4 regions of the Pantoea sp. App145 genome follow, and region 3 is predicted to be linked to each of the others. Evidence: predicted binding sites of a transcription regulator. Region 3 holds the regulator's gene; each other region holds the start of a gene.

Region 1 (6,077 bases), 980 kb from region 3:
ATACTCAGGTTGGCGTCATCAAAGATGAAACCATCGCTGCACTGCTGGCTGAAGATGAAACTCTGGATAGCGCTGAAATCGGCGATATCGTGCACAGCCTTGAGAAGAACGTTGTTCGTACCCGTATTCTGAACGGTGAACCGCGTATCGATGGCCGTGAAAAAGACATGATCCGTGGTCTGGACGTGCGTACTGGCGTGCTGCCGCGTACCCACGGTTCAGCTCTGTTCACCCGTGGTGAAACTCAGGCGTTGGTTGCTGCGACCCTGGGTACCGCACGTGATGCGCAGAACCTGGACGAGCTGATGGGTGAGCGCACCGACAGCTTCCTGTTCCACTACAACTTCCCTCCGTACTCGGTGGGTGAGACTGGTATGGTCGGTTCGCCAAAGCGTCGTGAAATTGGTCACGGTCGTCTGGCGAAACGCGGCGTGCTGGCAGTGATGCCGAAGCAGGAAGACTTCCCGTACACCGTGCGTGTGGTATCTGAAATCACTGAATCGAACGGTTCTTCTTCTATGGCTTCCGTCTGCGGTGCTTCTCTGGCACTGATGGATGCAGGTGTACCGATCAAAGCGGCCGTTGCCGGTATCGCGATGGGTCTGGTGAAAGAAGACGAGAAATTTGTTGTTCTGTCTGACATCCTGGGTGACGAAGATCACCTCGGCGACATGGACTTCAAAGTAGCCGGTAGCCGTGAAGGTATTACCGCGCTGCAGATGGATATCAAAATTGAAGGGATCACCCGCGAGATCATGCAGGTTGCTCTGAATCAGGCTAAGGGTGCGCGTCTGCATATCCTGAGCGTGATGGAGCAGGCAATCAGCACGCCGCGTCAGGAGATCTCTGAGTTCGCACCGCGCATTTACACCATCAAGATCAATTCTGACAAGATCAAAGATGTTATCGGTAAAGGCGGTTCTGTCATCCGTGCGCTGACTGAAGAAACCGGCACCACCATCGAAATCGAAGATGATGGCACCGTGAAGATCGCAGCGACCGATGGTCTGAAAGCGAAAGAAGCAATCCGTCGTATCGAAGAAATCACCGCAGAAATCGAAGTGGGCCGTATTTACACTGGTAAAGTGACCCGTATCGTTGATTTCGGTGCCTTCGTTGCGATTGGCGGCGGCAAAGAGGGTCTGGTTCATATTTCGCAAATCGCTGATAAGCGTGTTGAGAAAGTGACCGACTACCTGCAGATGGGCCAGGAAGTTCCGGTTAAAGTACTGGAAGTGGACCGTCAGGGCCGTGTGCGTCTGAGCATCAAAGAAGCGACAGAGCAGAAACCGCAGGCGATCGAGACCACCGCTGCGACTGACGCACCTGAAGCTGAATAAGTATTTCCTGATTAACCTCTCCCTGCCTGGCTGGGAGAGGTGTTTGTATACCGCAGGTAATTCAGGTAGCAGTAAGGTGGCAAGCGAGTGAATCCCAGGAAACTTACTCAGGTAAGCGACCAGGATGAATGAGTACAGCCAACGTAGCTGCAATCTGAAGTATGACGGGTATCATCGCGAGGGCGGGAACCCTTGTGCATAGCAGGCGGATGACAGGATGGTTATCCCAATGTTTGTATTCGGGAGTGGGAAATGAAGCCTTTTTTGCGCTGGTGTTTTGTTGCGACAGCTTTGACGCTGGCAGGATGCAGCAACTCCAATTGGCGTAAGAACGAAGTTCTGGCAGTACCTTTGCAGCCCACACTGCAGCAGGAAGTGATTCTGGCGCGAATGGAACAAATTCTTGCCAGTCGTGCCCTGACCGATGATGAACGCGCACAGCTATTATATGAGCGTGGAGTGTTGTATGATAGCTTAGGTCTGAGAGCATTAGCGCGGAACGATTTTTCGCAAGCGCTGTCTATTAGACCGGATATGCCAGAGGTGTTTAACTATCTCGGCATATATTTAACGCAGGCAGGCAATTTTGATGCTGCCTATGAAGCGTTTGATTCTGTACTTGAGCTTGATCCAACTTACAATTATGCGCATTTAAACCGTGGTATCGCCCTCTATTACGGCGGTCGATACAAGTTAGCGCAAGATGATCTGCTGGCGTTTTATCAAGACGATCCTAATGATCCATTCCGCAGTCTGTGGCTCTACCTCGTTGAACACGAGATGGATGCCAGCAAGGCCAAAGTAACGCTTAAACAACGTTACGATAAAGCGGTCCGGGACCAATGGGGATGGAATATTGTCGAGTTCTACCTGGGCGACATCAGTGAAAAAACATTGATGGAACGTCTCAAGGCGGACGCAACGGATAACACCTCGCTCGCTGAACATCTCAGTGAAACCAACTTCTATTTAGGTAAGTACTACCTAAGTCTGGGGGAGAAGGACGACGCGAAAGCGTTGTTCAAACTGGCGGTGGCCAACAACGTCAACAACTTTGTTGAACACCGATACGCATTGTTGGAACTGGCGCAACTCGGCCAGGCACAAGACGATTTATCAGAATCTGACCAGCAATAGCTGACGAACTTTTATTGCCTGAATTACCCGTTAAGTCATCATCTTCCGGGATGAGGGCTTTTCTGTTCGTCGAAACTTCTAATTTGAGCCGGTTCACACTTTTCGATGAAAATGACTGAAAATTTTCATGACGAGTTATGTAGACTGGCCGCCGCAATCTAAGAGGCACGTGTACTACATGACTGATATTCAAACCACTTTTGCTGATCTGGGCCTTAACGAATCCATCCTGTCTGCTCTTAACGACATGGGTTACGTCAAGCCGTCACCGATCCAGGCCGAGTGCATTCCGCACCTGCTGGCTGGCCGTGACGTGCTGGGTATGGCACAGACCGGTAGTGGTAAAACTGCAGCGTTCTCTCTGCCGCTGCTGAACAACATTGACCCGTCGCTGAAGGCACCGCAGATTCTGGTGCTGGCACCCACCCGCGAACTGGCGGTGCAGGTAGCTGAAGCAGCGACTGAATTCTCTAAACATATGCGTGGCGTCAACGTATTGGCCCTGTACGGCGGCCAGCGTTATGACGTGCAACTGCGCGCACTGCGTCAGGGCCCACAAATTGTGGTGGGCACCCCGGGTCGTCTGCTCGACCACCTGAAACGCGGTACTCTTGATCTGTCTAACCTGCGTGGTCTGGTGCTGGACGAAGCCGACGAAATGCTGCGCATGGGCTTTATTGAAGACGTTGAAACCATCATGGCGCAGATCCCGGAAGGTCATCAGACCGCTCTGTTCTCTGCCACCATGCCGGAAGCGATCCGTCGTATCACCAAGCGTTTCATGAAAGATCCGCAGGAAGTGCGCATTCAGTCCAGCGTTACGACTCGCCCGGACATCTCTCAGTCTTACTGGACCGCTTATGGCCGTAAAACTGATGCGCTGGTACGTTTCCTCGAAGCAGAAGACTTCGATGCTGCGATCATCTTTGTGCGTACCAAAAACGCAACGCTGGAAGTAGCTGAAGCGCTGGAGCGCAGCGGCTATAACAGCGCAGCACTGAACGGTGATATGAACCAGGCACTGCGTGAGCAGACGCTGGAGCGCCTGAAAGATGGTCGTTTGGACATCCTGATCGCGACCGACGTTGCGGCACGTGGTCTGGACGTTGAGCGTATCAGCCTGGTTGTTAACTACGACATCCCGATGGACGCAGAGTCTTACGTTCACCGTATCGGCCGTACCGGTCGTGCGGGTCGTGCAGGCCGCGCGCTGCTGTTCGTTGAGAACCGCGAGCGTCGTCTGCTGCGCAACATTGAACGCACCATGAAGCTGACCATTCCGGAAGTTGAACTGCCGAATGCCGAGCTGCTGGGTGAGCGTCGTCTGGCTAAATTTGCTGCGAAAGTACAGCAGCAACTGGAAAGCAGCGATCTGGACATGTACCGCGCGCTGCTCAGCAAAATGCAGCCGGAAGAAGAGCTGGATATGGAAACCCTGGCTGCCGCACTGCTGAAAATGGCACAGGGCGAACGTCCGCTGATTCTGCCAGCAGATGCACCGCGTCCGCAGCGTCGTGAATTCCGCGATCGTGATGATCGTCGTGACAGCCGTGATTCACGTGACTCACGCGGTCCGCGTGAAAGCCGTGATGGCGACCGTCCGCGTCGTGAGCGTCGTGACGTTGGCGAAATGCAGCTGTACCGCATTGAAGTAGGCCGTGATGATGGCGTTGAAGTTCGTCATATCGTGGGCGCAATTGCTAACGAAGGTGATATCAGCAGCCGTTACATCGGTAACATCAAACTGTTTGGTACTCACTCTACCATCGAGCTGCCGAAAGGCATGCCGGGTGAAGTTCTGCAGCATTTCACCCGTACGCGTATTCTCAACAAGCCGATGAATATGCAGCTGCTGGGCGATGCACAGCCGCACGAGCGTGGTGGTGAGCGCAGCGGCGAACGTCGTAGCGGTGGTCGTGATTTCGGTGGTGAGCGTCGTGGCAACCGTGAAGGCGGTGCTGGTGCACGTGGTGAAGGTCGTGAAGGCGGTCGTCGCTTCTCCTCTGAGCGTCGTGAAGGTGGCCGTGAAGGCGGACGCTTCAGCCGTGAAGGTGGACGTGGTCCGCGTCGCGAAGAAGCAGGTGCTGCTGCACCGCGTCGTCGTGACATCTAAGCGACAAAGCTAAATAGCAAAATGGGACGCCTCGGCGTCCCATTTTTTTATCCAGTGTCAGCTAAAGTTTACACCCCGCCAGCAATCAGTACCCGTTCACCACTGACATAGGCCGACTCCTCTGATGCCAGAAACAGCGCAACCTGCGCGACATCTTCCGGCAAACCAAAGCGTCCCAGCGGTGTCGCCGCAATTAACTGTGCTTTCAGTTCCGGATGCATCTTCTTCGCTGCCAGTAAACCTTCGGTCAGGATGATGCCGGGTGCCAGTGCATTAACGCGGATATTACGGGGACCCAGTTCTCGTGCCAGTCCCTGGGTGAGGGTATCAATCGCGCCTTTGGTCGCCGCCCACAGCACCGAGCCTGGGGTGCTACGCTGGCTATTTAGCGCGCTGAGGTTAATGATGCAACCGCCACGCGTGGGGAAATGCCGGGCTGCCTGCTGGCAAACCAGCAACGTACCCAGCAGATTTACATTCAACTGCTGCTGCATCTCAACAACGCTGAGCGCCACAAAATCGCCGTGATGAAAAATGCCTGCGTTGTTGACCACAATATCTGGTGCGCCAAATTGCTCAATACAGGTAGCGAACAACCGCGCCACATCATCTTCACGTGAGATATCGGCCTGAACGGCGATGGCATCACTGCCCAGACCACGAATATCCGTGACGACATCAGCCGCGCCAACTTCGTCCTGACGATAATTCACCACAACCCGGGCACCGGCCGCCGCGAAAGTCATGGCGATAGCGGCACCGATGCCTTTCGAAGCGCCCGTCACCAGCGCAATTTTGCCTTCAAGTGCTTTCATCGTGTCTCTCCACCTGAGGTTTCGGGGAAGCATAAGAATGCGCTGTCCATACAATTAACAGGTAGCGCAATCCTGCAAGCTTTTTGCCCGATCCTGCAAATCTCAGCACCAGAGGCCAGGCGCAACGTCAACGCCAGGTTAGAATAAAAACTCAATGATCCCTCATTGCGGAGCGCTCAACGCATGATTCATCAGGAACAGTGGCAACAGCTGGTTGCTATGATTGCCCGTCACGCCCCGGACGATGGTCGCCATCATAGCGCCATCGATTTTCTCTCTTTTGGTCGCAGCTCCAGGCCAAGCAGTCTGTCACACGTGGCCACCTGGGCCAGTTTTGCGCTGGTGGCACAGGGGCAGAAAGCGTTACGCATGGGTGACGATGTGATGCATTACGGCGCAGGAGATCTGCTGCTGGTGACGCTGGATATGGCGGTACAATCCTGCGTGGTCATGGCGACGCCGGAGAAGCCTAACCTGGGTGTGGGTATCACCATCAATGAAACGCGCCTGATGCGCTATCTTGAGCACTTCCCTATGCAGCAGGCAGGAGCCGCAGCAACCAATGAGCGCGGCATCACGGTACACAAGGTGGCACCTCCGCTGGTAGATGCGGTGATTCGCCTGATCGAGTTACTGGATCAACCACAAGATATTCCGGCGCTGGCGCCGTTG
Region 2 (6,077 bases), on a different replicon from region 3:
AATCATGAGTTGTGGCAGCAATTAATTGCACTGTTTCTCGTTCTGCTGGTGACAAACTATTTTTATTGTTGATATTGCTGACAGTGACGTATACCTCAAGTGCTTGTGGTGAATTTGCTAAATTAAGTAGTAGATTAGGAATAAAACCAGATAAGCGTTTTGCGTTTTCCAGATAAGGTTGCGATGCAATGGGGGCGCTTTCCAGCTTTTGTAAAGTGATTCTTGACATTTTGTCCTCCAGATTAACTGATGTAATTATGTTTTTATTGGCAGTTGACAGCAATGCTGATAATGATTTAAAAATTGTTCATTCGTCCTTTTTTATAGTCCTGTTTGTTATGTTTAATATCGAATGGTTATTAGATAACCTTACTATTCAGAATACTGTTTATCACATGGGGAAATACTGCGGTGCATGGAAAGGAAGCACTGCAGGCGCAGGGAAGGCGAGCTATCATATTATAATGGAAGGTACTGGCTGGCTTCATCATGGTTCCCAACCTATACCTACTTTTTTGCAGGAAGGGGACATGGTTCTATTTTTACAGGATTGTCCATTTGTGTTGTCTGGGTTTCAGGATCGTGAGGAGGCTTTTGATGCTCCACAACGAGAAATGCAACCAATGACGTACAAAGATGAGGAGGGAACAGCGTTAACATGCGGTTTTATTACCTTTACTTCAGTTGTTAGTAAAATGATTTTGCATTTTCTTCCTCAGATGATTTTATTCAGAAAGCAGGATGACCACTCTGGTTCTGTGAGAAAGTTAGTCGATGTGATTACTCAGGAAGCTATTCGGACTGATCATAAAAGCGAAAAGCTGGTCGTGTCATTGACTGAAATGATTTTTTTTATGGTTATAAGACAGCAATTTATTGCGCATCCGCTCATAAGCCCATTAGGAAGAGTACCGGTCTCTAAAGAGTTTTTACATCTGCTAGCGGAAATTGTTTTGTTTCCTGATCGAGATTGGACGGTGGAAAACATGGCTCAGGCATCAGGTATGTCTCGTTCGTGGTTCACCCAGCGGTTTAGTCAGGCTTCACCGCTCTCACCAGCCGATATGGTGAGGCATGTAAGAATCGCTCTTGCATGCCAGGCAATTGATGATGGCGTATCACTGACTGAATGTGCAGAGAAAGTGGGATATCAGTCACAGGCTGCCTTTAGCCGAGCTTTCCAGCGTGTAACAGGCGAGACGCCCGGACGTTATAGCCGTAAATCTAATCATTAATTGACAGGTAATTTTTGCGTGGATCAGCTGCATGATTTCAACTTATGAATTTGGCTGGGCGCTAAATGTTATTGTTGGTTCAAAGGATTATTTCAAGGCGTACTCATCGTCATTCACATTGCCACCCATCCTATAACACCCACTGGCATAGCCTTTCAGGTTTTCTTCACCTTCATTAGAGTCTCAAATGAAAGATTAAATCTTTCATTTCATCTTTCACAATAAAAGATTTTATAATCATTTTGTGATCATTATTGCATTTTTAGGTCCATTTTCGATCTACCTTGTGTTCGCAGTGAAAAATTACATCAACTGTTCTCTACATAAGGATTTCATAAATGATAGAAATCATCACCCACGGTGCCGAGTGGTTTATTGGGCTGTTTCAAAAAGGTGGAGAGGTGTTTGTTGGGATGGTGACGGGAATACTGCCCCTGCTTATTAGCCTGCTTGTGATCATGAATGCACTGATTGTTTTTGTTGGTCAACGCCGAATTGAGAAACTGGCCCAACGCTGTGCTGGTAACCCCATCTCACGTTATCTGTTACTACCCACCATCGGTACTTTTGTCTTCTGTAATCCGATGACGCATAGCCTGGGTAAGTTCATGCCGGAAAAGTATAAACCGAGCTATTACGCCGCCGCGTCCTACAGTTGTCACTCAATGAATGGTTTATTTCCACATATTAATCCCGGCGAATTGTTTGTTTATCTGGGGATAGCAAGTGGGCTGACTACGCTGCATTTGCCTCTGGGACCTTTGGCTGTGAGCTATCTACTCGTAGGTTTGGTCACCAATTTTTTCCGAGGATGGGTTACTGACCTTACAACTACCATTTTTGAGAAAAAAATGGGCCTTCAACTTGAACGTCATGTTCGCTTATAAAAATCGAGGCTTAATAATGGCTAACACGATTGAAGTTCGTAAAGGTGAAAGTGGTTGGGGTGGCCCCCTGTCGATCGAGGTTACACCGGGGAAAAAAATAGTTTATGTCACTGCAGGGACTCGACCAGCAATAGTCGATCGACTTAAAACGTTGACTGGGTGGGAAGCTGTTGATGGTTTCCGGGAAGGGGAACCTCCAGTCGATGAAATTGGTGTTGCGGTTATTGATTGTGGTGGCACGTTGCGTTGTGGACTCTATCCCAAACGTCGTATTCCTACGATTAACATCCATGCGACAGGAAAATCGGGACCACTGGCTCAGTTCATCACAGAAGATATTTATGTTTCTGGTGTCCGGGTTGAAGATATTTCTGCGGCTAACGATAACGTCGCTGAATCTGTACAAAAAACAGAAGTGGCTTCGGAACTGTCAACTCAAGGGGCTTTGACTGGCCGCGACTATGACACCAGCAAGAAAATTACTGAACAGAGTGATGGCCTGCTTGCAAAAGTGGGTATGGGCATGGGATCTGTTGTAGCCGTTCTGTTCCAGGCAGGCCGGGAAACCATTGATACGGTACTTAAAACGATTTTGCCCTTTATGGCTTTTGTATCAGCCCTTATTGGCATCATCATGGCATCCGGGCTGGGGGATTTTGTTGCTCATGGATTAACCCCACTGGCAACTAATCCGCTTGGCCTGGTCACCCTGGCACTCATCTGTTCTTTCCCATTACTGTCACCGTTCCTCGGACCAGGGGCGGTAATTGCACAGGTCATTGGGGTCTTGATCGGTGTCCAGATTGGGCAGGGAACTATTCCCCCACATTTGGCACTTCCCGCACTATTTGCAATTAATGCGCAGGCAGCCTGTGACTTTATTCCCGTTGGATTATCTCTGGCAAATGCAAAACAGGAAACTGTTCGTGTTGCGGTTCCTTCTGTGTTAGTTGGCCGATTTCTCACTGGAGCCCCCTCTGTTTTGCTTGCCTGGGCTGTGTCTGGATTTATTTATCAATAATAAGGAGGCTTCATGAAAACCATTTACGAGTCAACATTCATTGCCATCGGTAAATCAGCGGCAGAAGCTCTTGATGATAATTTCCTTATAACATTTGGTGAGGGTGCGCCAAATGACATTGCAGAATATTGCTTTATTCACCGTAGTGATATTAACCCCGGTGAGAACTTCTCAGCCGGTGCGTTAATTACTTTAGGCGAACATCAATATCCAATAACTGCTGTTGGGGATGTCGCTCGCGAAAATTTACGCGATCTGGGTCACATAACTCTGCGTTTTGATGGTTCCAGCAGCCCGGAGTTTCCAGGAACGATTCACGTTATCGGTAAGCCGCCGGCAGTGATTCATGTTGGCGAAAAATTTTGTGTATTCAGTGATTAATCAGGAGAGAAATATGGGACAGGTTGCTGTAGTCATCGGTGGTGGTCAGACGCTGGGGGCTTTCCTGTGTGAAGGTCTGGCTGAGGCAGGATACAGGATTGCCGTTGCAGATTTAAATGTGAACAATGCGAATGGCGTTGCGGATCGGATTAATAGCCAGTTTGGTGAAGCCATTGCCCAGGGATTCGCTGTAGATGCCACCAGTGAAGCCAGTGTTCAGGCGCTGGCGGCAGCTGTTGAGACGACTTTTGGACGGTGCGATTTACTGGTATACAGTGCTGGGGTGGCAAAAGCTGCACCCATCACCCAGTTTATGCTGGATGATTTTGACCTTTCACTACAGGTAAATCTTGTTGGTTATTTCCTTTGTGCCCGTGAGTTTTCGAAACTGATGATTCGTGATGACATTAAAGGCCGAATCATTCAGATCAATTCTAAGTCTGGCAAAGTAGGTAGCAAACACAACTCAGGTTATAGTGCAGCTAAATTCGGTGGAGTTGGGCTTACCCAGTCGTTGGCACTCGATTTAGCAGAATACGGTATTACTGTGCATTCACTCATGCTGGGTAATTTGCTGAAATCACCCATGTTCCAGTCACTTCTTCCTCAGTATGCAGAAAAACTCGGAATTCAGCCCGATGAAGTTGAACAATATTATGTAGATAAAGTGCCACTTAAACGTGGGTGTGACTATCAAGATGTGCTTAACGTACTCCTGTTTTATGCGAGCGACAAAGCGGCCTACTGCACTGGCCAGTCGATTAATATTACCGGTGGTCAGGTAATGTTCTAATTAATGTGCTGGCAATATTGGTTGCCAGCTATTTTCCAAAGGTGGCGATATGGATGCTGTAACCGCGTTGATTTTATTGGCTGTGGGAGCATGGTGTTTACAGATTGCGCTGGGATGGTTGCAAATCCAGCAGTTCAATCGAGCGTTGCTGCAGTTATCACACAATGGTCGTGTCTGTATTGGACGATCTGCCGGGCGTTTTCAACCGAGAGTTGTACTGGCGCTTAGCCTGGATGAGAGTAATGTCGTAACAGGAAATTTTATTCTGAAAGGTCTGACAATTTTTGCCCGGCCCGTAGAGATTCCTCAGTTGAAAGGAACAAAACTTGAAGACATTGTTCCACAGCAAGTTTTCCCGAAAAATAAATCGATTCAGCAAGCTTTGACATTAGCCTTAGCAAATAAAGGATGATACCTTTCGTTTTGAAAGAAAAATCCTTTTGCATCACGCTTTGAGACGTTCGGGATGAGAGAGGAAGTTGCAATTAGCATGACAAGGACATCCTTATGAAACCGCAACAACGCCAGGCGCTGATTCTTGAGTATCTGCAGAAAAAAGGGCGAACCAGGGTCGAAGAACTCATTACTCATTTCGATGCCACAGGAACGACTATCCGTAAGGATCTAACAAGGTTGCAACAGGAAGGCGCTGTGATTCGTACCTACGGCGGCGTGATGTTGAACAGAGACGAAGGTGATCAACCTATTGATCGTAAAACACTCATTAATACAGACAAAAAGAAACGTATTGCTGCTGAAGCTGCTGCATTGATAACTGAAGGGGATTCACTGATATTTGATGCAGGCAGTACCGTGTTGCAAATGGTCCCTTATCTTTCGCATTTCAACAACATAACAGTTATGACTAACAGCCTGACTATTATCAATGAATTAGTCGAACTTCAGAACGACCAGGTGATCCTCATGCCGGGGGGGACATTTCGTAAAACTTCAGCATCTTTTCACGGTAGCCTTGCAGAGGCGGCATTTAGCCAGTTTAGCTTCGATAAATTATTCATTGGTGCTGATGGAGTTGACCTGGTTGCTGGAGTTACAACCTTTAATGAAGTCTTCGGTGTGAGCCAGGCTATGTGTCGGGCAGTGAAGAAGATTGTATTACTTGTCGATTCGTCTAAATTTGGCCGTAAAAGTCCTAATGTGGTGTGTAGTCTTGATGATGTTGACATCCTGATAACAGACAGTGACATTCCTCCTGAAATTGTGGCTGAACTTGAGCAAAAATCAATCGAGGTGATTATTGTCTGAAAAAGACTCTTTTTTTGTTGGACTGCCTTATCACAATAAGGCAGCAACAAGAGCTATTGGCGGGCTTCATTATGCAACCATTGTTGAAGTAATTTCGCTTCTTCGCTCAACTCCATATCCTGACGGACACATAAATAGTAATCTCGTCCGTCATCAACTGCGTCATCAAACAGTTTTACCAGTTCACCCGATTTAAGATAATCAGCAATCATTGGTTCACGCATCAGTGCACAACCAAGTCCGGCGCGTACCGCTGCCAGCGTTAATAAACCATCCTCAAACAATGGGCCATCACGGCGAAAATTTCGGATAGCTCGCCTGGCGAACCACTGCTGCCATGAGGCTCGTTCTTCATCATGTACCAATGGCGTTTGTGCCAGTAACTCTGGTGTATCGATGTATCCGCGTAAACGGATAAAGTCTCGGCTTGCCACCGGGATCATTTTTCCTGAGATAAGCTTTTCTGCGTTATATCCGGTCCACTGGCCACTACC
Region 3 (6,077 bases):
TCCCATCAGCGTATCCATCATGCGTGGCAACAGGAACTGTGCACCGTTGAGCGACAGCAACTGAAGCGAGTACACCGCCGTTACCGTAAAGCCAATCATCGACCAGCCGTAATATTTACGCGTCACCAGATAGCTGGCGAGGGTGATCGCCAGCATAAACAGCAGGGTGATGGATTTCGGCACGGCAAAACGCAGCGAGGCAGCCGCGATCAATAGCCCGGCGAAGGTGCCGAGGGCACGGTGCTGGATACGTACGCGAGTGGCGCTGTAGCCGTTCTGGCTGACGAACATGGTGGTCATCAGAATCCAGTAGGGTTTGGGGATGTTAAAGAACAACGCCAGCGCGCTGCCAAACATCAGCATTACGGCAAAACGCGCTGCGGTGCGTAACGCCGGGGACTTTAGCGACAGGTAACTGCGCAGCGCCGGAAAAAACGGCAAACGTCGCTGGCGGTCGGCCATCAGGTCACGGGTATAAAGAGGTTTCTGCGTGCGCAGGACGCGGGCTATCCGACTGAAATGGTACAGGCAAAAATTACCGACCGGATTATCCGGGTGCTGGCGCGCAATCTTTTCCAGCGCCCCGAGCTGCTTCTCCATATGAAAGCGCTCCGGCAACTGGTGATAGAGGATAGCATCGGCCAACAGCCGCAGCCGCGCCGATATGGTCTTCGCATTCCAGCGGATCACCGCTTCAGCATGGCTCTGCTCCACCAGTTTTTGCACTTCTTCAGGCTGATGCAGGCTGACCGAGATGTGTTCCTGGAGATCGAGTGCCACCTGGAAGGCACGCGTCAGACGTTTATGGCTGTTGTTACGGCTGGCAGACAGCATATGCATTTGCTGATAACAGGTGGTGATCAGGTCGACCGCTTTTTGCTGCCGGGCCAGCAGTGGGGGGAGCGCTTTTTCCGGATCGGTCAGCTGCGTCAGCAGGGTATATTTGGCATCGCAATAATCCGCCAGCTCGCGATACAGCAGGCTGAGGGTTTCACGCATCGGCTGTTCTTTCCACAGCCAGAACCAGAGCCAGTTAAACAGCCCGTACCACAGCGTGCCGCCGATATACAGCAGCGGCGGTACCCATATCGGCATGCGTCCTGCGAGGCTGAGTGTGAAGATGGCGGCGATAAGGGTGCCGGGCAGCAAACGGCCATGCAACGGACTGATTTCGCCGGTGACGCCCACCAGCAGCGGCAGAGCCAGCATAATCAGCGGCAAAGGAACATGGTAATCCGTCAACCACTGAATCAGAAAGCTGCCGGTGGCAAACAGGGATCCGCCGACAATCAGGCGTTTAAAGAAACGTTTATGTGGTGTATCCAGACCCGCGATATTGCAGCAGGCGGGAACCAGCGAGAACAGCAAACCTTTTTGCAGGTCACCAAACAGCCAGCCGAGAGCCACGGGCAGGCAAAGCACCAGCGTTTGCCGCAGGGCATAATTAACTTCGGGATGATAGATGATTCGACGCCACATCAGCTCATCGTAGACAAAAACGGCGCGATGTGACCATCACGCCGTGGGTGAGAAGGAATTAGCGGGTGCCGTAAACGACGATGGTTTTACCATGTGCGGAGATCAGGTTTTGATCTTCCAGCATTTTCAGAATACGGCCAACTGTCTCGCGTGAGCAGCCAACGATCTGACCAATTTCCTGACGGGTGATTTTGATCTGCATCCCGTCCGGGTGGGTCATGGCATCAGGCTGTTTGGCCAGATTGAGCAGCGTCTGCGCAATGCGACCGGTCACATCAAGGAAGGCAAGGTTGCCGACTTTTTCTGATGTCACCTGCAGGCGACGTGCCATCTGCGCCGAAAGACGCATTAAAATATCCGGGTTTACCTGAATCAGCTGACGGAATTTTTTGTAGGAAATTTCAGCCACTTCGCAGGCAGTTTTTGCTCGTACCCAGGCACTGCGTTCCTGACCTTCTTCAAACAGGCCAAGCTCGCCGATGAAATCCCCCTGATTGAGGTAGGAGAGAATCATCTCTTTGCCTTCTTCATCTTTAATCAGTACCGCAACGGCACCTTTCACGATGTAGTAGAGCGTTTCCGCTTTTTCACCCTGGTGAATCAGGGTGCTTTTGGATGGATATTTGTGAATATGGCAATGGGACAGGAACCATTCGAGTGTAGGGTCTGTTTGCGGTTTGCCGAGAACCATTCGCTATTATCCTCTGTTGTAATCGTGCCCAAAACACAGGGGGCAATTTTCCCTGTCAGGCGGTGAAATCGTAGAGCGCTTCCAGTAAAGGAAATTATTCGGGTGGACTCTTAAGCCAGGCTTCTGATTCTTCCCGCCTTCGTCTGTTACGACGAAAATATTTTCAGCTCTGTTTGTAGCACAGCTTTTGCTAGCTGTCTTGTGTTGTCTCGCTTCAGCAAAAGGGCGATTAGTCTGGATTGCTGTTTCTCAGGTGAAAGCGTACTCTGGCGGCAAATCAGCTTGGTCAGGAGAAAGAATAATGCAGGCACGAGTCAAATGGGTGGAGGGGCTTACCTTTCTCGGAGAATCCTCATCGGGTCATCAGGTATTAATGGATGGGAACTCGGGTGATAAAGCGCCGAGTCCGATGGAGATGGTGCTGATGGCGGCGGGTGGTTGCAGCGCGATTGACGTGGTGTCTATCCTGCAAAAAGGGCGCAATGAAGTGACCGATTGCGAGGTGAAACTCACTTCTGAACGTCGTGAAGAAGCGCCACGGATTTTTACACACATCAATCTGCATTTTATTGTCAGCGGCAAAGCGCTGGGCGATAAAGCGGTGGCGCGTGCGGTGGATTTGTCGGCAGAGAAATATTGTTCGGTGGCGATCATGCTGGGCAAAGGGGTCGACATCACCCACAGCTATGAGGTTATCGAGCTATAGCACGAACGTAGCGGCGCGATAAATCGCGCCGATACGGAAATGACGGATTATTCAATCCGTTTACCTTCAATCAGCCGCTGCACCAGCGGTGTCATAATCAACTCCATCGCCAGCCCCATTTTGCCACCCGGCACCACCAGGGTGTTCATATGCGAGATAAAGGAATCCTGAATCATCGCCAGCAGGTAAGGAAAGGCAATACCTTCCAGCCCACGAAAATGGATCACCACAAAGCTTTCATCCAGCGACGGAATCTCACGTGCGGCAAACGGATTTGAGGTATCAACGGTAGGTACGCGCTGGAAGTTGATATGGGTGCGCGAGAACTGTGGCGTAATGAAGTTGATGTAATCCTCCATCGAACGTACCACCGAATCCATCACCGCTTCGCGCGAATGACCGCGTTCGCTGGTGTCGCGAATCAACTTCTGAATCCACTCGAGGTTCACAATCGGCACCACGCCGACCAGCAAATCCACATGTTCGGCCACATTGTGTTGCTGTGTCACGACGCCGCCGTGCAAACCCTCATAAAACAGCACATCCGTGTTTTCCGGCAGCGGTTGCCAGGGCGTAAAGGTGCCGGGAACCTGATTCCACGGCACGGCTTCATCATAGGTGTGAAGATATTTGCGCGACTGCCCGAGACCGGATTGTCCGTATTGTCTGAAGGTTTGCTCCAGCAGGCCAAAATCGTTGGCCTCCGGTCCGAAGTAGCTGATATGACGGCCCAGATCGCGCGCTTTGCGGATCGCCATGTCCATCTCTGGACGCGTATAACGATGGAAACTGTCGCCTTCCACTTCTGCGGCGTGCAGATCCAGCTGCTGGAAAATTTTCCGGAAGGCAAGGCTGGTGGTGGTGGTTCCGGCTCCGCTGGAACCGGTAACGGCGATAACTGGATGCCTGGCTGACATGACAAAGCTCCCTGTGAAGTCCGGCGATGAGCATTGTTAGCACGAAATGCCGGGATGTGCATTAGCCGCGAAATTCACCGCGCGCCATGATATTGACGGTTTCGTGCAGTTCAGACCACACCAGTACCGCCTCGCCACGCTCCAGCTGGCGGCGCACATCGGCGACCTTCTGCGCCAGACTGCGCTCCTGTTCACCGTAGTCGGTGCCTTCGCGTAATACAAAGGCTTCAATCAGGTTTTCCAGCGTTTCGGGGTCGAGTTGTTGCCACGGTATAATCACGATCACATATCCAGATAAGTTGATAGCCACTGTGGCACGCGTTGCTCCAGCCACATTTGCGGGCGCAGCAATGTCCCGCCGACAAAGCCAACGTGGCCGCCTTGCTGCGTCAATTGGTATTCAATTGACGAGGACAGCTGCTCCGGTTGCGGGATAACTGCGTCAGTCATAAAGGGATCGTCTTTGGCGTGAATGATCAGCAGCGGCTTACGGACATTGATTAAGTGCGGCATGGCGCTGGCGCGGTGATAATAGTCCCCCGCATCGATAAAACCGTGCGCCCGTGAGGTGACGGCATCGTCAAAGTCGCGCAGACGCCGCAGGGTGCGTAGCTGGCGTAAATCCACCGGCAAGGTACCGGGCCAGGCGCGCAGCTTGCGCTTCGCATTTTTTTTCAGCTGCGTCAGCAAATAATGCTGATAAAAGCGTGAGAAACCGTTCTCCAGTTTCTGGCTGCACGGCTCCAGCAGCAGCGGTGCCGAGATAGCGACGGCGGCATCAAAAGGCGCATCACTGCCCTCCATCCCGGCGAGGCACGCCAGCATATTCGCGCCGAGCGAGACGCCCACTGCAGTGGTTGGCACTGTGCCCCATTCACGCCTTAACCAGCGCAGGAAATAGCTCGCGTCTTCCGTTTCGCCGGAATGGTAAATACGATGCAGGCGATTGGGTTCGCCACTGCAACCACGAAAGTGCATCACCACTGCCAGCCAGCCACGCGCCTGACATGCCTGCATCAACCCGTGGGCATAGGGGCTGTGGAAACTTCCCTCTAAGCCGTGAAACAGGACCATGCGCGGTTTATGGGCGGCCTGCACCGGATCTTCACTCCACGCGAGATCGACGAAATCACCATCCGGCAAATCAAGACGCTGCCAGTGCGGACGCAGGGTAACACGCCGCCGCAGCAGGCGCGGGAGCAGGGTTTGCAGATGCGGATTGCGAAAGCCGCTCAGCGGGACGAAGGTCTCGCCGGGCGGAGAATCAAAATTACTGTGGTAAACGCTTGTCTGATGCATATCTCGCTGATAGTTTCGATGGGTTTTTGGCTTTCCTGGGTGAGGAGCACCCGAATCAACATGGAACTAAGTCTGTTTTTATCAATGCTGGGCTTTCTCTGGGTCGCTGCGATCACGCCAGGGCCTAATAATATGTTACTTACCGCCTCCGCTGCCAACTTTGGCTTTCTGCGTACCTTCTCGTTGTTAATCGGCATCATGATTGGTATGCAGGTGATGCTGCTGATGGTGGCCTTTGGCGTGGGTAGTCTCATCCTACTCTATCCTTCCCTTCATCTGGTTCTTAAAATTGCCGGTAGCCTCTATCTGTTGTGGCTGGCGTGGAAAATTGCTACCGCCGAGTATGAGACGCTGGACACGGATGCGGCACCTCCGGTACCCACGCCGTTCTGGCAGGGAGGGTTGCTGCAACTGATTAACCCGAAAGCCTGGCTGATGGCGCTGGGTGCGGTTGCCAGCTTTAGCCTGGCCGGGGCCGCCTATCTGCATTCCGTGGTGGCCATCAGCATCGGTATGGCGCTGGTCAACGTGGTCTCCGGGGTGATCTGGATGGGGTTTGGTTCGATCATCGGCCGTCTGCTGCGCAGCCCACGGGCGTGGAAAATCTTTAACCTGGCGATGGGGATTTTGACTGCCGCCTGTGTGCTGTTGATTTGGCACTGAGTAAACCCGAGGCGCGGCAACGCGCCTTTTTGCTGTTTGCGCATAGCCTTGCCCGATGTTGATCTAAGAACCGATTTTCATTAGGGATAATTTTTAATTCCTTTATGAAACCATTGCTGCTGGCGACACTGCACCCAACATAAAAATATTGGGGTGCAAGATGATGGCAGTGAAGAAAACCATAACCACGTTAGCCGCAGCGCTGGCGTTGCTGACCTTCCAGGCCGAGGCGGTTAGCGTCACGGTGGCGTATCAGACCTCTGCGGAACCGGCCAAGGTGGCACAGGCCGATAACACCTTTGCCAAAGAGAGCGGAGCCAGC
Region 4 (6,077 bases), 2.0 Mb from region 3:
TTCAGTTGCCTGGCAGCGAAAGCTGCTGGCTGACGCTGCTGTTGCCGGGTGAGATGGCATCGTTGCGTGATGAAATCAGCCAGTTACGTCGTTTCTGGCTGGATGAAGCGCCCGGTAGCCTGCTGGCGCAATTACGTGCTGCGGGGTTGTGTGAAGATCTGAGTATTCAGTGGCTGTGGCGCGATGCACAGTACAGCTGGCTGGCGTTAAAGTTCACCGGACAAACCCTCACAACGCAGCAGGCACGGCATATCCAGCATCACTTCCGCCAGCATCTGCGCGCCCTGGCGCAAACCAGTTCGGCGCAACGTCAGCATTATCAACAGCTGGCGCGGGAGGATTTCAGCCAACTGTCACCGCTGGAACAACTGCGCGGCCGCGCGCTGGGTTTTGCGCCGGACGTATCGTGTGACTTTTCCGGCGTGCTTAACGCCTTGCAACAGATGCCCCCGCTGGTGCTGCTGACGCAACGCCAGCTGGCGGCTACATTGCATCAAACCCAGGGATTCAGCGTATCGGTTGCTGACTGGCCCGCAGAGGCCAGCGAGCATGTAGAAAGTTTGCCGTTCTGGTTTTATCCGCAGGCAGAGGCGCAAGCTTCCCGTGCGCTGCCTGACCGTGTCTTTCCGTTACTGAACGTGAACCCGGTTCAGCCGCAGGAGACCCTGCTACTGCGTCCGGCGTTTTACCAGCCTTGCAGCGATGAAGATGGCGAGGCGCGGCAGCGTTTGCTGCGTCCGGTGCTGGCTGCGCTACGTCATGCAGGCGGGCGTGGCAGCTGGCAGCTGTTACAGGGCATCTGGCAACTGGTCATGCACCTCCCCAACGATGACGATGCTGCGCTTGCGGCGGTGGCTCAGGCGGTGCAGGCGCTCAATATGCCCTCTGAACCTCAACCCGTCAGGGCTGCGGAAGGCATTGCGATTCGCCAGTTATTATCGGCATTGCCGCAGCAGTTGATCACCCCGCGATCCTCAGCGCGTTGGCAGGCTGCGTGGTGCGGCCAAAGTACCGCGTTGCGTGCTGGTGTAGCGCGGGCGCTGAGTGATCTCCCGGAGGGAGCGACCTCCCCGGCACCTCGCTTAAACCATGGTGTGACCGCCATCCCGTGCACAGGCAGCGATCAGGCGCTGCTGGTGTTTATCCCGCTGAGCGAGGCTGATGATGACGCGCTGGCGGCATTACGCGCGCTGGCGTTGATCTATGAACCGCGTTTTTTTCAGCAGTTACGCGTGGAGCAGCAGATCGGTTATGTGGTGACGGCGCGTTATCAGCGTGTAGCAGATGTTGATGGCATCCTGTTGGCGTTGCAGTCGCCCGATATTCCCTGGCGGGAACTGCTTGGCCATTGCAAACGCTTTCTGCGCACGCTGGATATCTCTGCCGCGCCATTTGAAGCTTTGCAGCAGACGCTGCTGCTGCAATGTGTTGTGAGTGACAATGCGGATGCTGCACTGAGTGCGCTGCGTCAGCAGCAGGGTTTACCCGAACTGACCAGCACGGCGATCCGCCAGTTGGAAAGGGCGCAATTGCAGCAATTGCATCAGCGCCTGCTGCGGCAACGTCGGCGCTGGCGGATTTTATTGGCGATAGGCCAGCCATGAAACTGTCCCTGGTGTGAATTGTTTCATATTGATATTGCTGAATTTTTTTGAAAATTTCGTCCAAAACTCTTCACTGTTCCTGCGCCGCATAATCCCGGACACTCTTCGGTATATTCTGAACCAAGAGGAACAACTGGTGAAAAACGTTACCCGCTTTGCGCTGCCCCTGCTGGCCGCTGCCACCCTGTATGCACCGCTGTCACAGGCTGCGGCTATGCACTACGATCTGAACCCGGAACACACATCAGTGATTGTGACCTGGACCCATTTCGGCTTCTCGCATCCGACTGCGGATATCCCGAACAGCAAAGGCACCCTGGTGTTTGATAAAGACCATCCGGCACAGTCACGCGTTGATGTTACGTTGCCAGTCAGCCAGATCGACACCCACGTCCCGGCACTGACCAAAGAATTCCTCGGCAAAGAGTATTTCGATACCGCGAAATATCCTTCAGCGGTATTCCACAGCACCAAAGTGGTGGCGAAGGGCGACAACAAGTTTGATGTGGAAGGGAATCTGACCCTGAAAGGCATCACCAAACCGGTAACGCTGCACGCCACGCTGAACCAGCAGGGCGAGCATCCGATGGTGAAGAAACAGGCGATTGGTTTTGATGCCACCGGCACCATCAAGCGTTCTGACTTTAAGCTGGATAAATACGTGCCGGCAGTCAGCGACGATGTCACGCTGACCATCTCGACCGAAGCTTATGCCAAATAATTGATACTGTAGCGGCGCGATAAATCGCGCCGCTACAGGTTGGTGTCGTGCTTATTCGGCCCAGAACTTCTTCTTACTGGTTTTGCCGATGCCCGGATTACACGTGTTGGTGGGATCGAGCTGTTTCCAGTGCTCCACATGTTCGCAGGATGCGTGGTACAAATGGCCGACGTTATGTTCTGCCGGATACTTCGCCCCGCGCTGCTCCAGATACACTTTCACCGCTTCTTTGAACGCCTTCGCATCCACACCCGCCTTCAGCACATAATCCTGATGATTAACGTAGCAAAAGAAATGCCCGCAGCAGGAATCGACCTGCACCTGCTCAGCCAGATGGTCTGGCAGGGTTAAGCGCCATGCATCGTCATTACGGCGCAGCGCCACGTCGAATGCCACCAGACGCTCATTCGGGTTATAACCGAGGGCATCACAATAGGAGATGGTGCAGCCGCCCACGCCAAAACGCACCAGAAAGGCATCCGCCGCTTCTCGGGCATCGCAGTGGAAAAAGCCGCCGCTGTGGCTGGCGAAAAACGTCTCCAGCAAGGTCTGCAATTCAGCGGTTTGTGCCGATTCCACCTTAATCATCAGATGATGTTCATATTCGCTGCGGTAATCCATGATGCGCGGTGCCACGAAGCGCGGCGTGATCTGGTTGAAGAATTGCAGCACCCGATCAACAAAATTGCGGGGCAGAAATTTCAGATGGCTGACGCGCACATCCCATTTGGCTTTATTCGCCATCAGACGCGGCAGAGCCTGCGGACCGAGCTTACGAATCGCCAGATACATATGCTTGGCGTAGCGCACGGTGAGGTCAAAGGCGTGGCGATGGATGTACTCCGCCTGCACCGGTAACTCGCTCATCTGCGTCAGCAGATAGCGGCGCAGGGCCACCAGCACCGCTTCATCATTGGTGCCGATATAGAAGGTGTCGCTGCCTGCACTGGCTTCAAAGGTGGGGAGACGGACGGCAAAGACCACCACTTTGCCTGCACTGCCGGAGCTGTCATGCAGGTATCGAATATCACCGTTAAAGCGGGAAGGGCTGTCGGCGGTGACGTCACGCAGGCGCTCGGCGTAATCCTCCGCCCAGATTTTGCCCTGCCAGTCCGGCTGCTCGCCAGTCTGATACTGCTGGCGAGTCAGATTGTCCAGCATGGCTTCCGGCGTGTCACCGAGGTCAATACCCAGATGGTTGACCATCTCCAGTCGGCCATCGTCATGGATGCGAGCAAACAGTGATTTCTCGGTAAATGCCGGACCGCGACGAATCAGCGAACCGCCGGAGTTGTTGCAGATGCCGCCGACCACGGACGCACCAATGCATGAAGAACCAATCACCGAGTGCGGTTCGCGCCCCAGCGGTTGCAGAGTCTGCTCCAGTTCCGTCAGGGTAGTACCAGGGAAGGCAATCACCTGACGTGCCTCGTCGATCACCTGCACACCTTTCAGCTGGCGCGTGCTGGCAATCACCACTTCACGATCATAATCGTTGCCGTCTGGCGTAGATCCGCCGGTCACGCCGGTATTCGACGCTTGCATCAGAATAATGGCGTTATGCGCCACGCATACCTGAAGAATTTGCCACAGTTGCGGTAATGTCTGGGGCAGCACCACGGCCAGCGCCTCGCCGCGCCCAACGCGGAATCCTTTGGTGTACCAGGCTTTATCATCAGAATGGGTTAACAGCTGTTTTTCACCTACCACGTCACTCAGTTGACGCAACATTTCCTGCGGGGATGTCATGTTTTCTCTTCTGTGTCATGTGTCTGCTGGGTTATTGGACAGGCGCAGATGGCGGAATGTCAATGATTGATCGGTAATGACGTTAAAATAACGCACGGAAGCATTATCCCTTTATCTTCCGCGGAGAAACCGCAGCGTAGCGATAAAAATGCGCGGGTTATCACAAAATAGATTTAAAGAAAAAAGACCCACTAAGGGTTAAATATCCCCAGCCATTTTGATAGTCAAAATAAATATAACATCATGAAAAATATAATAATTACCGGAATGGGGAATAATTTATCATGTGATATAAATCACAGAAATTGGCGTTCAAGGCACCGTGTCAACAATCTGAGTGAATAAATACGTAGTGAAAATGTGATCTTCATTGCAAATATAATCCCTCTTCATCGGAAGAATGAATCACAGAAGCACAGCGTGAGGAGTGGGAACAATGAGAATTGGCATGGTGATCAGTGGTGGTGATGTTACCGGCATAAATAATTTTATTTTTCAGATTTCTCGTTTAACGCAGGCAGAAATGGTGTTATTTAACGGCGGCATTCCGGGTTTGCTGGAAAATAAACATCAGGAGATGGCGCAACGTGATTTAGTGGATTACGCCATCGCCGCCATTCCGGTAATGCAGTCGGGCAGGCCGACACGGAAACTCATTCGGCCAGAATATGAGTCTATTGCCAAACAACTTAAATCACTGCGTATCGATGTGCTGATTATGGCGGGTGGTGATGGTTCGCTGCAATTTCTGCATACGCTGAGTGAATTTGGTGTGAATTGTTTTGGCGTCGGCATGACAATTGACAATGACGTATTCGGCAGCGATTACACCATTGGTTTTTCCACCGCCTGCGAACAGGTATTAAAAGAAGTTACGAAGTTACGTAATACCGGCCGTGGTTTGCCGGGGCGGGTATTTATGGTGGAACTGCTGGGGGGCTACTGTGGTGAGTTAACGCTGCAATCGGCGATTAAATCGAATGCGGATTTTGCTCTGATCCCGGAATGTCAGATTCCGTTGCAGGAGCTGGCGCAGCGCGTCTCGCAGCGTCTGGCGGAACAGAATAGCGTGGTGATTCTGTGCTCTGAAGCCTACACCCGTGAATATTCACCGGGGTTTCAGGGGGCGATTGATACCTTAATTAAACAACTGGAACCGATGATTGGCGTGCGTATCCGTAAAACCATCATCGGTTATGGCCTGCGTAATGGCGATCCCACCTGTGAGGAAATTTACCAGGGGACCATTATGGCCAGTGAAGTCGCGCGTTGTATTCAGTCGGGAATGCGCAATAAAGCGGTCATTATTAATGGCAGCAATAAACCGATACCCATTGATTTAATAAGCATGAAAAAACGCCTGGTCGACACCGAAGGGCATCATTACAAACTCGCTAAACAACTGCATATTCTGTGAGGAGATAGCCATGCTGAAAATATTATGTGTATGCGGATGTGGTCTGGGATCCAGTTTCGCCATCGAAATGAGCGCCAAAGCAGTATTAAAGAAGTTGGAAATCGAGGCGGATATTGATCACACCACCATTTCCGAAGCTAACGCATTTAAATCCGACATCATTTTAACCCAGAAAGCATTTGCCGATGTATTAAATGCCGATGCCAGCCCGGAACAAATGAAGCGGGTGATTATTCTCAACCGGTTGACGGATAAAGCGGAAATTGAGCAAAAAATCGTGGCATTTATGAAAGAGCACAACATGAAGGTTGCTAACCATGAATAGTGTGATCAACTTCCTGGTAAAAGATCTGCTGGGGCAGGCATCGATTCTGATTGCCTTTATTGCCCTGGTCGGTTTGTTACTACAAAAAAAATCAGCAGGCAAGGTGGTGGAAGGCACCTTTAAAACGCTGCTCGGTTTCTTAATTATGATGGCCGGTATCAACATTATTGTTGGCACGCTGACCTTCCTCAACACCATCTTTACCCACGGCTTTGGCATGCAGGGTTATATCACCGACGTTGCTGCGATTGCCGGGTTAGC

Evidence for each region. The regulator CRP, encoded in region 3, controls carbon source genes, mostly activating them, when cyclic AMP is high. The targets are predictions, from matches to a motif close to ATGTGANNNNNNTCACAT.
Region 1: yrbN (protein YrbN) is a predicted target of CRP. The motif match lies at 2,559-2,576, and genes of this name have one in related genera.
Region 2: RCF31_RS26145 (PTS glucitol/sorbitol transporter subunit IIC) is a predicted target of CRP. The motif match lies at 1,478-1,495, and genes of this name have one in related genera.
Region 4: RCF31_RS03910 (6-phosphofructokinase) is a predicted target of CRP. The motif match lies at 4,359-4,376, and genes of this name have one in related genera.

The regions. Positions count from the first base shown of each region.
Region 1 covers NZ_CP133290.1:2,210,634-2,216,710, reverse strand. Annotated here, with positions in the region: gene pnp (polyribonucleotide nucleotidyltransferase) at 1-1,340, shown strand, start outside; gene nlpI (lipoprotein NlpI) at 1,593-2,477, shown strand; gene yrbN (protein YrbN) at 2,583-2,639, shown strand; gene RCF31_RS10175 (DEAD/DEAH family ATP-dependent RNA helicase) at 2,656-4,590, shown strand; gene RCF31_RS10170 (SDR family NAD(P)-dependent oxidoreductase) at 4,659-5,405, opposite strand; gene RCF31_RS10165 (AraC family transcriptional regulator N-terminal domain-containing protein) at 5,589-6,077, shown strand, end outside.
Region 2 covers NZ_CP133293.1:278,218-284,294, reverse strand. Annotated here, with positions in the region: gene RCF31_RS26155 (carboxymuconolactone decarboxylase family protein) at 1-229, opposite strand, end outside; gene RCF31_RS26150 (AraC family transcriptional regulator) at 258-1,235, shown strand; gene RCF31_RS26145 (PTS glucitol/sorbitol transporter subunit IIC) at 1,574-2,122, shown strand; gene RCF31_RS26140 (PTS glucitol/sorbitol transporter subunit IIB) at 2,139-3,143, shown strand; gene RCF31_RS26135 (PTS glucitol/sorbitol transporter subunit IIA) at 3,156-3,524, shown strand; gene srlD (sorbitol-6-phosphate dehydrogenase) at 3,538-4,317, shown strand; gene gutM (transcriptional regulator GutM) at 4,367-4,729, shown strand; gene srlR (glucitol operon DNA-binding transcriptional repressor SrlR) at 4,825-5,583, shown strand; gene RCF31_RS26115 (LysR substrate-binding domain-containing protein) at 5,637-6,077, opposite strand, start outside.
Region 3 covers NZ_CP133290.1:3,194,352-3,200,428, forward strand. Annotated here, with positions in the region: gene RCF31_RS14570 (YccS/YhfK family putative transporter) at 1-1,479, opposite strand, end outside; gene crp (cAMP-activated global transcriptional regulator CRP) at 1,538-2,170, opposite strand; gene RCF31_RS14580 (OsmC family protein) at 2,472-2,876, shown strand; gene RCF31_RS14585 (phosphoribulokinase) at 2,924-3,793, opposite strand; gene RCF31_RS14590 (YheU family protein) at 3,855-4,073, opposite strand; gene RCF31_RS14595 (hydrolase) at 4,076-5,092, opposite strand; gene RCF31_RS14600 (LysE family translocator) at 5,153-5,755, shown strand; gene tauA (taurine ABC transporter substrate-binding protein) at 5,916-6,077, shown strand, end outside.
Region 4 covers NZ_CP133290.1:872,612-878,688, reverse strand. Annotated here, with positions in the region: gene pqqF (pyrroloquinoline quinone biosynthesis protein PqqF) at 1-1,604, shown strand, start outside; gene RCF31_RS03920 (YceI family protein) at 1,741-2,325, shown strand; gene dld (D-lactate dehydrogenase) at 2,377-4,074, opposite strand; gene RCF31_RS03910 (6-phosphofructokinase) at 4,511-5,491, shown strand; gene RCF31_RS03905 (PTS sugar transporter subunit IIB) at 5,502-5,816, shown strand; gene RCF31_RS03900 (PTS sugar transporter subunit IIC) at 5,809-6,077, shown strand, end outside.